Regions from separate parts of the Streptomyces sp. NPDC052101 genome, predicted to be linked through region 1. Evidence: riboswitches for the same ligand, from Rfam matches in the RefSeq annotation. Region 1 holds a riboswitch; the other holds the start of a gene.
The links. A riboswitch is a leader RNA that binds a small molecule or an ion and turns the genes downstream of it on or off. The one in region 1 is predicted to bind cobalamin.
Positions count from the first base shown of each region.

Region 2: it holds a riboswitch for cobalamin, as region 1 does, so the genes downstream of both, AB0L75_RS25940 (ribonucleoside-diphosphate reductase subunit alpha) here and AB0L75_RS30380 (HoxN/HupN/NixA family nickel/cobalt transporter) in region 1, are expected to answer to the same signal.

Region 1 is NZ_JBFAWH010000020.1:61,994-69,645, reverse strand. It holds gene AB0L75_RS30385 (allantoin permease) at 1-839, opposite strand, end outside; gene AB0L75_RS30380 (HoxN/HupN/NixA family nickel/cobalt transporter) at 1,150-2,259, opposite strand; cobalamin riboswitch at 2,286-2,475, opposite strand; gene AB0L75_RS30375 (metalloregulator ArsR/SmtB family transcription factor) at 2,555-2,929, shown strand; partial or broken gene AB0L75_RS30370 (beta-ketoacyl synthase N-terminal-like domain-containing protein) at 3,116-3,493, shown strand; gene AB0L75_RS30365 (hypothetical protein) at 3,493-3,669, shown strand; gene AB0L75_RS30360 (cold shock domain-containing protein) at 3,781-4,215, opposite strand; gene AB0L75_RS30355 (hypothetical protein) at 4,388-4,642, shown strand; gene AB0L75_RS30350 (SDR family oxidoreductase) at 4,627-4,863, shown strand; partial or broken gene AB0L75_RS30345 (alpha/beta fold hydrolase) at 4,998-5,495, opposite strand; gene AB0L75_RS30340 (PqqD family protein) at 5,569-5,838, opposite strand; gene AB0L75_RS30335 (DUF1707 domain-containing protein) at 5,939-6,607, shown strand; gene AB0L75_RS30330 (LuxR C-terminal-related transcriptional regulator) at 6,632-7,021, opposite strand; gene AB0L75_RS30325 (hypothetical protein) at 7,183-7,356, shown strand; gene AB0L75_RS30320 (TetR/AcrR family transcriptional regulator) at 7,561-7,652, opposite strand, start outside.
Region 2 is NZ_JBFAWH010000015.1:96,210-103,861, forward strand. It holds gene mctP (monocarboxylate uptake permease MctP) at 1-1,334, shown strand, start outside; gene AB0L75_RS25935 (GNAT family N-acetyltransferase) at 1,408-1,914, shown strand; cobalamin riboswitch at 1,950-2,092, shown strand; gene AB0L75_RS25940 (ribonucleoside-diphosphate reductase subunit alpha) at 2,217-4,580, shown strand; gene AB0L75_RS25945 (ribonucleotide-diphosphate reductase subunit beta) at 4,580-5,593, shown strand; gene AB0L75_RS25950 (cytochrome P450) at 5,683-7,053, opposite strand; gene cyc1 (epi-isozizaene synthase) at 7,050-7,652, opposite strand, start outside.

The DNA.
Region 1 (7,652 bases):
ATGGCCTGCTTCAGCGCGCCGAGCACCACCCAGCCGGGGCCGGCCATGACCACGGCGGTCCACCAACTGCGCTTGTTCGCCTCGGACTTGGGCGGCATGAACCGCAGGTAGTCGATCTGCTCGCCGATCTGCGCGATGAGGGAGAGGCACACCCCGGCGCCGAGCAGGACGGAGGCGGTGTCGACGCCGCCGTCGCCGTCGGTGCCGGCGTAGCCGAGGAAGCGGTCGACCGTGCCGGGGTCGGTGGAGACCAGGTAGACCAGCGGGCCGACCATCAGCAGCAGCCAGATCGGGGTCGTCCACACCTGGAGCTTGCTGAGCGCCCTCATGCCGTAGATCACCAGGGGGATGACCATGAGCGTGGAGGCCAGGTAGCCCAGCCACAGCGGCAGTCCGAGGCCGAGCTTGAGGCCCTGGGCCATGATCGAGCCTTCGAGGGCGAAGAAGATGAAGGTGAAGCTGGCGAAGATGACGCTGGTGAGGACCGAACCGTAGTAGCCGAAGCCGGAGCCCCGGGTGATCAGGTCGAGGTCGATGTTGTAGCGGGCGCCGTAGTAGGCGAGAGGGAGACCGGTGACGAAGATGACGACGGCGGCCACGGCGATCGCCACGAGCGCGTTGCCGGTCCCGTGGGCCAGGCCTATGCCGGCGCCGATGGAGAAGTCGGCCATGTAGGCGATGCCGCCGAGTGCGGTCGTCGCCACGACCATGGGGGTCCAGCGGCGGTAACTGCGGGGCGCGAAACGGAGGGTGTAGTCCTCCAGGGTCTCCCTGGCCGCCTGGTTCTCAGCGGTCTTCGCCGCAGCCGCCGTCTGCGGCCGTGACCCGGTGGTGCTCATGTCGCGCCTCCCGATGACGCTGGTGCGGGCACTTCGTGCGTGGTGCGTCGTCCTTCGTTCTTCGTGCTTCGTGTTTCGGCACGAAAGAAGGAGCCCCGCTTGGCGTCATCGACAGGACGGGGGAACCGACGGACCGTCATGAGTCGCGTGCGGCCGGGGATAGGACTCCGATCCCATGGCCGGTCACGCTAGGAAGCGGTTGTTACCGTCGGTTCCCGCCGTCGTGAACGCGGTGTTTCCGAGAACTCACCCTGTGTTTCGGTATCTCGGCTCAGTGCTGGTGGACCGCCCCGGCGCGCCCTGGAAGCCGTCAGCCGGCGTCCATGGCACGGGCGTTCCAGCGCTCCTCGACCTTGGCCAGACGCCAGTAGGCGATCGCCACGGCCCAGACCACCACGAACAGTCCGACGATGACATAGCCGACGTTGTCCAGATCCAGGGCGGCGATCCAGCCGGTGACAGCGTCCTCCAGGCCGAGCTTGTCGTGCAGAACGCCGACCAGTTCGATCGTGCCGACGAAGAAGGCCACCGAGATGGACAGGCCGGTGATCGTGAGGTTGTAGAACACCTTGCGAACGGGGTTCGAGAACGCCCACTGGTAGGCGAAGTTCATGAACGTGCCGTCGAGGGTGTCGAACAGGCTCATGCCCGCCGCGAAGAGCAGGGGCAGGCAGAGGATCGCGTACCAGGGGAGGCCGGCGGCGGCCCCGTTGCCGGCCAGCGCGAGGAGCAGGACCTCGGTCGTGGTGTCGAAACCGATCCCGAACAGGAACCCCAGCGGGAACATCTGGCCGGGACGGCGGATGGACTTGGTGAGCCGCCCCAGGAGGCGGTTCATGAAGCCGCGTGAGTCGAGGTGCGCCTCCAGCTCCGCCTCGTCGTACCGTCCGGCCCGCATCGCCTTGAAGACACGGACGATGCCGAACAGCGCCACGAGGTTCAGGGCGGCGATGAGGTACAGAAAGCCCCCGGAGACCGTGGTGCCGATGGTGCCGAGGACCTGATGGGTGCGGGATCCCTCGTTCATCAGGGTGCCGGCGAGCTTCGCACCCCCGACGACCAGCGCCGCCAGCAGCACCACCACACTGGAGTGCCCGAGCGCGAACCAGAAGCCCACGGAGACCGGCCGCTGGCCGTCGGCCATCAGCTTGCGGGTGGTGTTGTCGATCGCGGCGATGTGGTCGGCGTCGAAGGCATGCCGCATACCGAGGGTGTACGCCGTGATGCCGAGGCCCACCCCGAACGCCTTGCTGCCGACCTCATAGTGATGCGGGACCACGAGCAGGAAGAGGATGCCGAAGGCGGCCACGTGCAGCGCGACGATCACGGCCAGCAACCCGGCGGTCCGGACGGTGTCCTCGCGTCGCCAGCGGAAGGACTTGACGGCGGCGGCCTCGGGCACGCCTGGGGACGCGGTCATACGGTCACGCTCCAGCACCTCGTGGATCAACTTCGTGATGCCGTGGCTGGTCTCCTGGCTGACGGGTCGACGCGCCCGCCCCAGCCTTCCCGGCCATGAGGCCAGTGGCATACGTGGGGCGGGAACTCCCCGATCACAGTGGCGAGGGCCGCTCCGGACTGAGCCCCTGGGGGGCCGGCACCGGTCTTCCCGAACACCACGGCCCGCCCACCTTAGAAGGCCGCAGGTCATGGCTGCAAACCTGCACAACTGAGCAGGTATGGAGGCGAGCGTCGACGGCTGCCATGATGAGCCCATGCATCTCGTCCCCGCGGAACGCGCCGGGCAACGCACCATCGACGGCCACCGGGTCTGCGACGCCATCGCCGCCGTCGGCGAGCCCGAGCGCGTACGTGCCCTCGCCGAGCGCTTCTCCCTGCTCTCCGACCCCGGACGTCTTGCCTTGCTGCTCGCCCTGCACGAGGCCGGCCCCATCGCCGTCACCGACCTCGCCCTGGCCACCGGGATGAGGGACACCGCCGTGTCCCAGGCCCTGCGTCTCCTGCGGACCGCCGGCATCGTGGAGGGGGAGAGGGACGGCCGGATCGTCCGCTACCGGCTCGTCGACGGCCCGATCTCCGCGCTGCTGGAGCACTGCACGCCCCAGGACGGTGAACCGAACGGCGCCTGACCGCCGTGACGTCGTCGGCGACCCGGGACAAGGGTGCCGGGAACCTCTTTAGGGGCTCGTAGGGGATCTGGGCCGAGCGGGTGTTCTCCATAGGGTCTCCGCGTCATGGCTCGCGCCACACCAACCCTGCAGCACATCCACGTCACGTGATCCCAGGCCGCATCGCACCGAAGGGGATGTCAGTCGGTGAGCACGAGCAACGAGCAGAGGCTCGTCGAGTACCTCAAGCGAACGCTGGCCGAGCTGCGCGACGCTCGCCGATGCCTGGACGAGGCGGCACGGAAGCCGGACGACGAATCGATCGCCATCGTAGGGATGGCTTGCCGCTATCCGGGCGGAGTGCAGTCGCCGGAGGACCTCTGGAGCCTGGTCGCTGAAGGAGTCGACGCCATATCCGGGTTCCCCACGGATCGCGGCTGGGACATCGACGGGCTGTACGACCCGGAGCCGGGGAAACCGGGAAAGACTTACATCCGAGAAGGCGGATTCCTGCACGACGCCGCGGAGTTCGATCCCGGCTTCTTCGGGATCAGCCCGAACGAGGCCCTGGCCATGGACCCGCGATGGCCGGCCGGAACCTGGTGCCGATGCTGGTCTTCGACCACCCGTCCGCAGCCGCCTTCGCGGCCTATCTGCGCGAGTTGCTGTTCGAGACGGAGGAGGCGGTCATGGACGAGGACCTCGTGGAGGCCGGCACGGAGGAGCTGTTCGACATACTCGACGCGGAACTCGGGCGGTGAGGACTGGTCGTCTCCGTCGCGCCGCACGGCTGCGCGACGGAGACGACCACGTGCTTCTCAGACGCTCGGCTTTCGAGTCAGCCGACGCCCCGCCTTCGGTCCGGCCGACGCTCAGCCCTCGATCCATCCGTGGTTCTTGCCGAACTGCAGCAGCCCCTGGCGGACCTGCACGATCTCGGCCCCGGTGAGGGACGGCGCGGCCGACAGGAGCGCCTCGGTCACCTCGTGCACGAATTCTTCCGCGCTCAGCACGTCACACAGCGGCTCGTCACCGTCCGGGTGCCTCGCCGGGACGGAGGCCGAGCCGACAAGGGGTGCCGGAGAGACCGGCTTGACGTCTGCGCCGTCGGCGAGACGGACCGACGACGCCTTGAGGCCGCGGTCGCCCTCTTCGACCTCGAACACCACGGCCAGACCGGTGCGCACATACTGCTCAGGAATGAGCAGGTCGTTCACATGCAGGAAGACATCCTCCCCGCCATGGTCGGGAGCGATGAAGCCATAACCCCGCATACCGTCGAACCGCACCACACGACCCGCAACCATGCCATCAACCCCTCAACCGCCGGGCCCACTGCCCGGCCAACACCCTGCCACTGAAGACAGACCAGTAGTTCCTGTGAGGACGCCGGGTCCTCTCCAGGTCAAGTCTGCCTCATGGGGCAGCTCCGTGGAGTAGGGGAGGCCCCCTAAAGAGCCCGGGGCAGCCGGGTTAGGGGTGAAGGGACGAATTCACGTCTCATGCAAGGTCGTCGTCAACATAGGTGCGGCACGCGGACAGGGGCGCAGTCACGCGGTACGGCTGGCCGAGGAGGGCGCCGACATCATCGCGATCGACCTGTGCGAGGACCTGGAGGCAGTACCGTACCCGCTGTCGACCGAGGAGGACCTCAAGGAGACGGCCCGGCTGGTCGAGAAGGCCGGGTCGCCGGGCGTTCACGAGGGAGGCCGACGTCCGTGGCCGCGGGGCTGATATCGACGTACGGCAGCCCCGGCGCGATGGGCCCCGGCGGCTCCGCCTACGCCTTCGCCAAACAGACCCTCGTCCAGTACGTCAACTCGATGCCGATCCCGTACGTGCAGCCGATCGACGTGTCGCACGCCATCACCTGCCTCGCCTCCGACGAGTCACGCTATGTGACGGGCACTCAGCTGCGGGTGGATGCGGGGGCGGTGAACAAGGCGGGCAAATGAACCTCGGTACATGACCCTCTGCCGGGCTGCCTGGCGCCTCGCCCGGTCATGGTGACGTCCAGCGGCCGCCGTTCCCTCGAAGGGGCGGCTGCCACTCGCGTCCCCCGGCCCGGTCGTCGCCGGTGCGGGTACGGCTACAGCCGTGCGAGGCGCCTGCGGATCTCGTCCTGTACGGCCCTCGCGTGCTCGTTGAGGAAGAAGTGGCTGCCGGGGGCGGTCAGCGCGTGGACGGGGCAGCCGAGCGGTGGGCGTGGCTGGTAGCGGTAGGTATCCACCGCGGTGTAGTCCGCGCGCATCGCCGGCAGGATCATCCGCAGCACGTCCTCGTCGTCCAGGAATAGAGTGTCCGTGCCGTTTCGCCGCTTGAGGTCGGCGATCAGGCTGTCGGCGTCCATGAGGTGCGCACGTTCGTCGCGGAAGGTCGACGGCGCGCGTCGACCGGAGGCGAACAGCGCGGTGGGCGCCCGCCCTTCCCGTTCCAGCCGCGTGGCCACTTCGAAGGCCGGCACCGCCCCCATGCTGTGTCCGAAGAGTGTCACCGGCCGGTCGAGCCACGGGCGCAACTCCTCTGTCACGAGGTCGGCCAGTTCGCCGAGGTCCAGCAGGGCGGGCTCGTCCTGGCGGTCCTGCCGTCCGGGTCGCCGCGGATCAGGTCAGGGGTGCCGTGCGTGGAACGCATGGTGCGGAAAGGGATGTGACTGCCCGTCATCCCCGGTGTTCGCGGTACTCCCCGGTGTCGTGGGGTTCCGTCGCGAGCAGCCCCAGATCGCACAGTTCCCCGACCCAGACCTCCAGATCGGCGCACATGTTGACCGGGTCGGTGCTCCATCGGGACGCCAGGACGTGCGCGGCGCGATGAACGTCGCCGTCGTGCTGCCTGAGCGTGATCCACATGGCGGCGCCGACCGGGCTGCAGCGGAACCAGGCGCCGGTGGACGCGCTGTGCAGTTCCAGGTGTCCAAATATCTTATACACGTGTACAGGTGAATGGCGTGTACGCCAAGGGCGCGTACCAGCCACGCGGGAACGCGTAGCGCCGTACCGGGCCGTGGGAAACCTCGTTAGGCTGCAAGGTATGCCAAATGAGAGCGAATCCAAGGCCCTTGACTTACGCAAGAGCGAGTCCAAGGCCCTTGACTTACGCGAGAGCGAGCCCAGGCCCGTTGACCTCCGGGCCTCCCACGATGACCGCGAGCGGGTCATCGAGATCCTGCGGACGGCCGCGGGTGACGGCAGGATCGACCTGGACGAACTCGACGAGCGGCTGGAGATCGCCTTCGGCGCCCGGACGATGGGTGAGCTGGCTGTGCTGGTCGCGGACCTGCCCCAGACCGCCGCGGTCCCTGCGGTGCGGACTGCCGAGGCACCGGCGCTGCGGACCGCCGGGGCACCGGCGACGGGCGACGTGGTCCGGATCGAGTACGAACACGGGAGCCCCGAGCGGGTGGGCCCCTGGCGCGCCGCCTCCCGTATCGAGGTGACGGGTGAACACGGCACCTGCACACTCGACTTCCGCCAGGCCGTGCTGCCGGGCAGCGACATCGTCATCGACGTCGATCTGCGCCACGGCACACTGCAGCTGATCGTGCCGCCCGGGACCGTCGTCGAACCGAGCGACCTGGACTGCGAGCACTCCGAGTTCGATGACCGTCGCGCCCGCCAGGCACACGCCGGAGCCCTGCGGCTGGTGGTCACCGGCCTGCTGGCGCACAGCCGAGTGCGCGTGAAGCGCGCGTCGCAGTGACGGGGAGCGGCCGGGCCGCAGGTCTCAGGAACCCAGTCGCGGCAGAGACGCGGAGGGCGTCTCGGCGATGGGGGGAAGGGAATGGATCGACAGCGCCGCCGGCAGGTCCTTGCGGCCCCGGACGTTGAGCTTGCGGTAGACACGGGTGAGGTGCCGCTCCACCGTGCTGAGGGTGACGTAGAGCGTGCGGCCGATCTCGCGGTTGTTGTGGCCCAGCGCGGCCGGCGCCGCCACTCGCTGCTCCGCCTCGCTCAGCAGCCCCGTTCCCGCTGGTTGGTCCTTGGCACCCTCGGCGTTGCCCAGCCCGCGGCGCGGCGTGTGCACCCATACGTCCGCCTGACAGGCTTCGGCCTCCTGGTTCGCGCGGTGCGCCATCATCTCGGCGCGACCGAACTGGCCCAGCTGACGGTGCACTTCACTCAGATCGGCCAGCGCACGCGCCAGCTCGAAGCGATCGCCGGAGGCCTGGAGCTGGTTGATCGCCTCCCGCAGGATGGGTGAGCGCTCCCGCAGGGTGCTGCAGGCGGCGATGATGCGCAGCGAGAGCCCGCAGACGCGGTAGCCGGAGCCGCCGGGTGGTGCATCTGCTCGGTCGCCAGCTCGTGGGCGGTCTTCTTGCGCCCGATCCGCAGATGCACATCGTTCGGCCCGTAGGAATCGTGCTGCTGGAGACCTACCAGACCGAAGGCGGCGGCCGGGCCGGGATCGCGGACGAACTGGTATGCGTCCCAGACGCTGCGGAGTGTTGACGCCAATCACTTCAGCATGCTGGAGGACAAGGCGGAGGACACCGCGCGGATCATCGAGGAGTGGATCGGCGCGGAGGGCCTGTAAGCGGAGGGACTGCGGAGGGCCTGTAAGACGGAGAGCCTGGAAGGACGTGCGGTGAAAAGGGCCGCCGAGGCCGCCGCCGGCTAGTGCCTGCGGTGCCCTCGGCGGCCCTTTGGCCGAGGTCAGGTGGCGGACTGTGCTTCCGGCTCCGCGGTGCGCTGCCAATCCATGATGGTCCGCATGGCGAGAGCCAGGTCGCTGCCGCTGGGTGCGC
Region 2 (7,652 bases), on a different contig from region 1:
TCTTCACGTTCCTGCCCCGCCTGTGGTCGGTGTCCCACAAGCACGGCTATGTGACGACGTCGGACTTCGTGCGCGGCCGCTTCGGCTCCAAGAGCCTGTCGCTCGCGGTGGCCCTGACCGGCATCCTGGCGACGATGCCGTACATCGCGCTCCAGCTCGTCGGCATCCAGGCGGTGCTGGACGTGATGGGGGTCGGCGGGGACAGCGCCAGCAACTGGTTCGTACGGGACCTGCCGCTGCTCATCGCCTTCGGTGTGCTGGCCGCGTACACCTACTCCTCCGGTCTGCGCGCCCCCGCCCTGATCGCGTTCGTGAAGGACGCGCTGATCTACATCGTCATCGCGGTGGCGATCATCTACATCCCGATCAAGCTGGGCGGGTTCGACGAGATCTTCGCCAAGGCGGGCCACGCCTTCAGCCAGGTCAACCCGGCGACCGGCAAGCCGCGCGGCGCGCTCGTGCCGCCGGAGGCGGGCCAGTGGACGTACGCCACGCTGGCGCTGGGCTCCGCGCTCGCGCTGTTCATGTACCCGCACTCGATCACCGCGACCCTCTCCTCCAAGAGCCGTGACGTGATCCGCCGCAACACCACGATCCTGCCGCTGTACTCCCTGATGCTCGGCCTGCTGGCCCTGCTGGGCTTCATGGCGATCGCGGCCGGCGTGAAGGTCACCAACGGGCAGCTGGCGATTCCCCAGCTGTTCGAGGACATGTTCCCGGACTGGTTCGCGGGCGTGGCGTTCGCGGCGATCGGCATCGGCGCCCTCGTACCGGCGGCGATCATGTCGATCGCGGCGGCGAACCTCTTCACGCGCAACATCTACCGGGACTTCATCAAGCCGGACGCCACGCCGAAGCAGGAGGCCCAGGTCTCCAAGCTGGTCTCGCTGCTGGTGAAGGTCGGCGCCCTGGTCTTCGTCCTCACCATGGACAAGACGGTCGCGATCAACTTCCAGCTGCTGGGCGGCATCTGGATCCTGCAGACCTTCCCGGCCCTGGTCGGCGGCCTGTTCACCCGCTGGTTCCACCGCTGGGCGCTGCTCGCCGGCTGGGCGGTCGGCATGGCGTACGGCACCATCGCCGCGTACGGCGTCGCTTCCCCGACCCAGAAGCACTTCGGCGGCTCGGCGAAGCAGATCCCCGGCATCGGCGAGATCGGCTACATCGGCCTCACCGCGTTCGTGCTGAACGCCGCGGTGACGGTGGTCCTGACCTTCGTCCTGAAGGCCGCGAACGCCCCCGAGGGCATCGACGAGACCAAGCCGGAGGACTACACGGCGGACGTGGGCGACCCTGGAGTCACGACCGAGCTGCCGGTGGGCGCCGGCCACTGAGGTGTCCTGATCACGGGCCGTCGGAGGCTGATCCGGCGGCCCGTTGTCGTGCCTGTCCGGCACACTCGGTGCCATGGACTTCGTGATCAGGCAGGTGACCCCCGACGACTACGAGACCCTGGGCAAGATCACCGCCCAGGCCTACCTCCGGGACGGCCTCCTCGACTTCGGGGAGAGCGACTGGTACCTCGGCAAGCTGAGGGACGTGGCGAAGCGCGCCGCCGACGCGGATGTGCTGGTCGCCGTCGAGGACGGTAGGGCGCTCGGCGGTGTGACCTTCGTGCCGTCGGGCGGTCCCATGGCCGACATCGCCCGCCCCGAAGAGGCCGAGATACGGATGCTGGCCGTCGACCGGGCAGCGCGCGGCCGGGGAGTCGGCGAGGGCCTCGTGCGAGCCTGCGTCGACAGGGCGCGGTCCGTCGACGGCTGCGTACGGATCGTTCTGTCGACCAAGCGCACCATGCACGCGGCCCACCGCATCTACGAACGCCTCGGCTTCGTTCGTACTCCCGGGCGGGACTGGAATCCGCTGCCCGGGCAGCCCGACATCACTCTGCTCACCTATGAGTTGACGCTCTGAGACCAGTGCGACACAACATCTGGGGGTGACACGACAGCCCGGCACTAGATGTATGCTCGTCCTCGCTGTCGCCGCAGGGGAATCCGGTGCGAATCCGGAACTGTCCCGCAACGGTGTACTTGCGTGCATCCGCACGCTCGTGTCAGTCCGAGGACCTGCCGACAGCGCGCACCCGGCCGTCCGGCCGGTGTGCCCTGACGTCCGGGCCTCGTGGAGTGGGCCGGTGGACGCGACGCCGCGTGCGCTCGTGACTGCCCCCTGCCCTCCGCAAGGCCCCCGTGCCGAGCGAGGGAGAGCCCCACGTGACCATCGCGCCAGCAGATCCGGTTTCAGCCAGCGGCCTGGACACCGACGGTCCCGGTGCCGCGTTGCTGCGCACCCTGACCGAGCTGACCGCCGACCTCCCCGACGCCGACCCCGGCCGGGTCGCCGCCGCCGCGCTGCGCGGCCGGTCGGCGCGCGCGGACGAGTCGGAGCTGCGCGAGCTGGCCACGGAGGCCGCCGCCGGGCTCATCTCCGAGGACCCCGCCTACTCGAAGCTGGCCGCCCGGCTGCTGACCACCTCCATCCGCGCCGAGGCCGCCTCGCAGGGCGTGACGTCCTTCACCGAGTCCGTCGCGGTGGGCCACCGCGAGGGCCTGATCGCCGACCGCACCGCGGAGTTCGCGCGGCTGCACGCGGCCCGCCTCGACGCCCTGGTCGACCGGGCGGCCGACGACCGCTTCGGCTACTTCGGCCTGCGCACGCTGCACAGCCGCTACCTCCTGAGGCACCCCTTCACCCGCAAGGTCATCGAGACGCCCCAGCACTTCATGCTGCGGGTCGCGAGCGGCCTGGCCGAGGACGACACCCCTCGCTCCGTCGACGAGGTCGCGGCGCTCTACGGGCTCATGAGCCGCCTCGACTACCTCCCGTCCTCCCCCACGCTCTTCAACTCCGGCACGCGGCACCCGCAGATGTCGTCCTGCTACCTCCTCGACTCCCCGCTGGACGAGCTGGACTCCATCTACGACCGCTACCACCAGGTGGCCCGGCTCTCGAAGCACGCCGGCGGCATCGGTCTGTCGTACTCCCGGATCCGCAGCCGCGGTTCGCTGATCCGCGGCACCAACGGGCACTCCAACGGCATCGTCCCGTTCCTGAAGACCCTGGACGCCTCGGTGGCCGCCGTGAACCAGGGCGGCCGGCGCAAGGGAGCGGCGGCCGTCTACCTGGAGACCTGGCACTCCGACATCGAGGAGTTCCTGGAGCTGCGGGACAACACCGGTGAGGACGCCCGCCGTACGCACAACCTGAACCTCGCGCACTGGATCCCGGACGAGTTCATGCGTCGGGTCAACGCCGACGGGCAGTGGTCGCTCTTCTCCCCCGCCGACGTGCCGGAGCTGGTGGACCTGTGGGGCGAGGAGTTCGACGCCGCCTACCGCAAGGCCGAGGCAGCGGGCCTCGCGAAGAAGACCCTGCCGGCCCGTGAGCTGTACGGCCGGATGATGCGCACCCTCGCACAGACCGGCAACGGCTGGATGACCTTCAAGGACGCCGCCAACCGCACCGCCAACCAGACGGCCCTGCCGGGCCATGTGGTCCACTCCTCCAACCTCTGCACGGAGATCCTGGAGGTCACGGACGACGGGGAGACCGCGGTCTGCAACCTGGGCTCGGTGAACCTCGGTTCCTTCGTGGCCGGCGGGGACATCGACTGGCAACGGCTGGACGAGACCGTCCGCACCGCCGTCACCTTCCTCGACCGCGTCGTGGACATCAACTTCTATCCGACCGAGCAGGCGGGACGGTCCAACGCCAAGTGGCGTCCCGTGGGCCTCGGCGCGATGGGGCTGCAGGACGTCTTCTTCAAGCTGCGTGTGCCCTTCGACTCGCCCGAGGCCAAGGCCCTGTCCACCCGGATCGCCGAGCGGATCATGCTCGCCGCGTACGAGGCCTCCGCCGACCTCGCCGAGCGCAACGGCCCGCTGCCGGCCTGGGAGAAGACCCGTACGGCCCAGGGTGTGCTGCACCCCGACCACTACGGCGTCGAGCTGACCTGGCCCGAGCGGTGGGACGCCCTGCGCAGGCGCATCGCCGGCACGGGCCTGCGCAACTCGCTGCTCCTGGCCATCGCCCCGACGGCCACCATCGCCTCCATCGCGGGCGTGTACGAGTGCATCGAGCCGCAGGTGTCGAACCTGTTCAAGCGCGAGACCCTGTCGGGTGAGTTCCTGCAGGTCAACTCGTACCTGGTGCAGGACCTGAAGGACCTCGGCGTGTGGGACGCGCGCACCCGCGAGGCGCTGCGCGACTCTAACGGCTCGGTGCAGGACTTCGCGTGGATCCCCGAGGAGGTGCGGGCGCTGTACCGCACGGCGTGGGAGATCCCGCAGCGCGGCCTGATCGACATGGCGGCGGCCCGCACCCCGTTCCTGGACCAGGCGCAGTCGCTCAACCTCTTCCTGGAGACGCCGACCATCGGCAAGCTCTCCTCGATGTACGCGTACGCCTGGAAGTCCGGCCTGAAGACGACGTACTACCTGCGCTCCCGCCCGGCGACCCGGATCGCTCGTGCCGCCCAGGCGCAGACTCCCGCCGCCATCCCCGTCCAGCAGGTCGCCGAGCCCGACGCCGTCGCCTGCTCCCTGGAAAACCCCGAGTCCTGCGAGGCCTGCCAGTAATGACTACCCGTAACGCCAATCTGCTCGACCCGGGCTTCGAGCTGACTCTCCGCCCCATGCGCTACCCGGACTTCTACGAGCGCTACCGGGACGCGATCAAGAACACCTGGACCGTGGAGGAGGTCGACCTCCACTCGGACGTCGCCGACCTCGCGAAGCTGACCCCGGCCGAGCAGCACCTGATCGGCCGACTGGTGGCCTTCTTCGCGACGGGCGACTCGATCGTGGCGAACAACCTGGTCCTGACGCTGTACAAGCACATCAACTCCCCCGAGGCGCGGCTGTACCTGAGCCGGCAGCTCTTCGAGGAGGCCGTGCACGTCCAGTTCTATCTGACCCTGCTGGACACCTACCTCCCGGACCCGGACGACCGCGCCGCCGCCTTCGACGCGGTCCAGAACATCCCCTCCATCCGTGAGAAGGCCGAGTTCTGCTTCAAGTGGATCGACTCGGTGGAGAAGCTCGACCGGCTGGAGACGAAGGCCGACCGGCGTCGCTTCCTGCTCAACCTGATCTGCTTCGCCGCGTGCATCGAGGGTCTGTTCTTCTACGGCGCGTTCGCGTACGTCTACTGGTTCCGCAGCCGGGGTCTGCTGCACGGTCTCGCCACCGGCACCAACTGGGTGTTCCGCGATGAGACCATGCACATGTCCTTCGCGTTCGACGTGGTCGACACCGTGCGCAAGGAGGAGCCGGACCTCTTCGACGACGAGCTCCAGCAGCAGGTCGTCGACATGCTGAAGGAGGCCGTCGAGGCCGAGCTGCAGTTCGCGCGCGACCTGTGCGGCGACGGTCTGCCGGGCATGAACACCGAGTCGATGCGGCAGTACCTGGAGTGCGTCGCCGACCAGCGGCTCACCCGTCTCGGCTTCGCCCCGGTGTACGGCTCGGAGAACCCGTTCTCCTTCATGGAGCTGCAGGGCGTTCAGGAGCTGACGAACTTCTTCGAGCGCCGCCCGTCGGCGTACCAGGTCGCGGTCGAGGGCACGGTCGACCTGGACGAGGACTTCTGAGTCGCCTTCCGTACACCGTGCCGTGAACGCCTACCGGCGCGTGTTCCGGGGCCCGCAGGCCTCCTGAGCACGCGCCGGTAACAGGTGGCCTACCAGGGCATCGCCCGCAGCCGCAGGTCGTGGGGGCGCAGTGTGATGCCCACGCGGGTCGTGTCGTTCGACCCGCTGACCTGCTCGAAGCGGTACTTCGCCGAGATCGCGGCGGTGATCAGGCTCAGCTGGGTCATGGAGAAGTGGTCGCTGGGGCACTTGCGGTTTCCGACGCTGAAGGGGCTCATGGCGTACTTCGGTACCTCCTTGGCCCGCTCCGGCAGCCACCGGTCGGGGTCGAAGTCGAGGTGCCGGTCGTAGGAGCGGGTGTCGCGCTGGATCGCGTACGGGCTGTAGACGATGTCCGCCCCAGCCGGAATGCGATAGCCACCGAGTTCGGTGTCGGTCACCGCGCGCCGCGTCAATATCCATACGGCGGGCCTGAGCCGCATGGCCTCGACGACGACATTGTTGGTGTGCCTGAGCGCGCGGACGTGCTCGAATCCGACCGGTCGACCACCCGTCACGGATTCGACCTCGGTCCGTACCTTCTCGGCGTGTTCCGGGTGTTCCGCGAGAACCTGGAGCAGCCACATGATCGTGGACGCCACTGTTTCGCTGCCGGGGGTGAGTATCGCGACGACCTGATCGTGGATCTCCTGTTCCCCGATGGGGTCGCCATTGTCGTCCTTCGCCTCCAGCAATGCCGTCAGCAAATCGTCCGGCTTTTGACCAGATGCCCTCCGCTCGGCGACGATCTCGTCGACCAGTAGATGCAAATCGGCCAGGGACCGGTTGAATTCGCGGTTGGCCGGGAACGGCAGCCGGTACAGCGGCCCGAGCGGGATGACCATCCGGCGGTACATGCCGCGGAAGACGGTGGCGAGGTCGATGCTGAGCCGTTCGGCGCGCTCGTCCATGTAGTCGCCGCGCAGCAGGCAGCGGGCGGCGATACGGACGGCGATACGGAAGGACTCGGAGGTGCAGTCGATGGTCTCGCCGGGCCGCCAGCGCTCGGTCAGCGCATGGGCCTCCTCCTCCATGATCGGCCCGTAGCCGGGGATCGCGTCGAGCCGGAAGGCGGGCTGGATGGTGCGGCGCTGGCGCCGGTGCCGGGGCCCGTTGGCGGTGGCCACGCCTTCCTTGCCGAGCAGCCCTTCCAGGGACTCCCACAGGGGTCCGTCGATCTTGAAGTCGGGGCTGAGCGCGAGTGCGCCGGTGAGCGCGGGTGTGGTGACGGCGTACACCGTCTTGGGGCCGAGCTTGAGGCGTACGACGTCGCCGTGCTCGCGGAGCCGGGACATGAAGGCGAGCGGATCTCGGACCAGCTTCAGGCCGTGGCCCAGACCCGGCACGGCGCCGCCGGCCAGGGGCGGTTCACGCAGTTCGGTGGCCTCGGGGGGCAGGGGCTGCACAGACTCGACGGTCATTTCTCACCAGCCGTTTCGTTGGTGACGTACGGGGGCGTGGACCGGTCGTCCCAGGTGTCGACCATGTAGCGGCCGGACTCGTGGTGGAACCAGTAGACGGAGCTGAACCAGTTGCGCATATTGCCGACGCAGGCGCGCACCGCGGCGCTCAGTTTCTTTCCGCGGACCGTGCCGTCGGCGAGATCGTCGGCGAATCGCAGGGCGTCCTGCTCGGCTTCGAGGAATTCACTGATGCAGTCCTCGACGCGGCGCCTCACTTCGTCCACCGCTTCTTCGAGACTCAGCCCGGAATGAGTGATGAGGCTGATTCCGAGATTATGGACCTCATCGCCCGCTATTTCTTTCGGCAGCGAGCACAGATCGTTGTACCAGGCGGCGAATTCCTGGCTGAGCAGAGCCGCGCGACGATAGGCCGGTGTTTTCCGTACAGCATCCGGGAGTTCGCAGCCGACGCTCGGTTCCAGCAGGTCCGTCCATATCCAGTGCGCGAAGGTGTGCCGGCGCAGGGCGAGATATTCTTCGACGCCGGGTATGTATCCCGCGGTGCGGTTGCGGAATTCGCGGTTGTAGGCCTCTATCACCGTGTGGAAGTGCCGGGC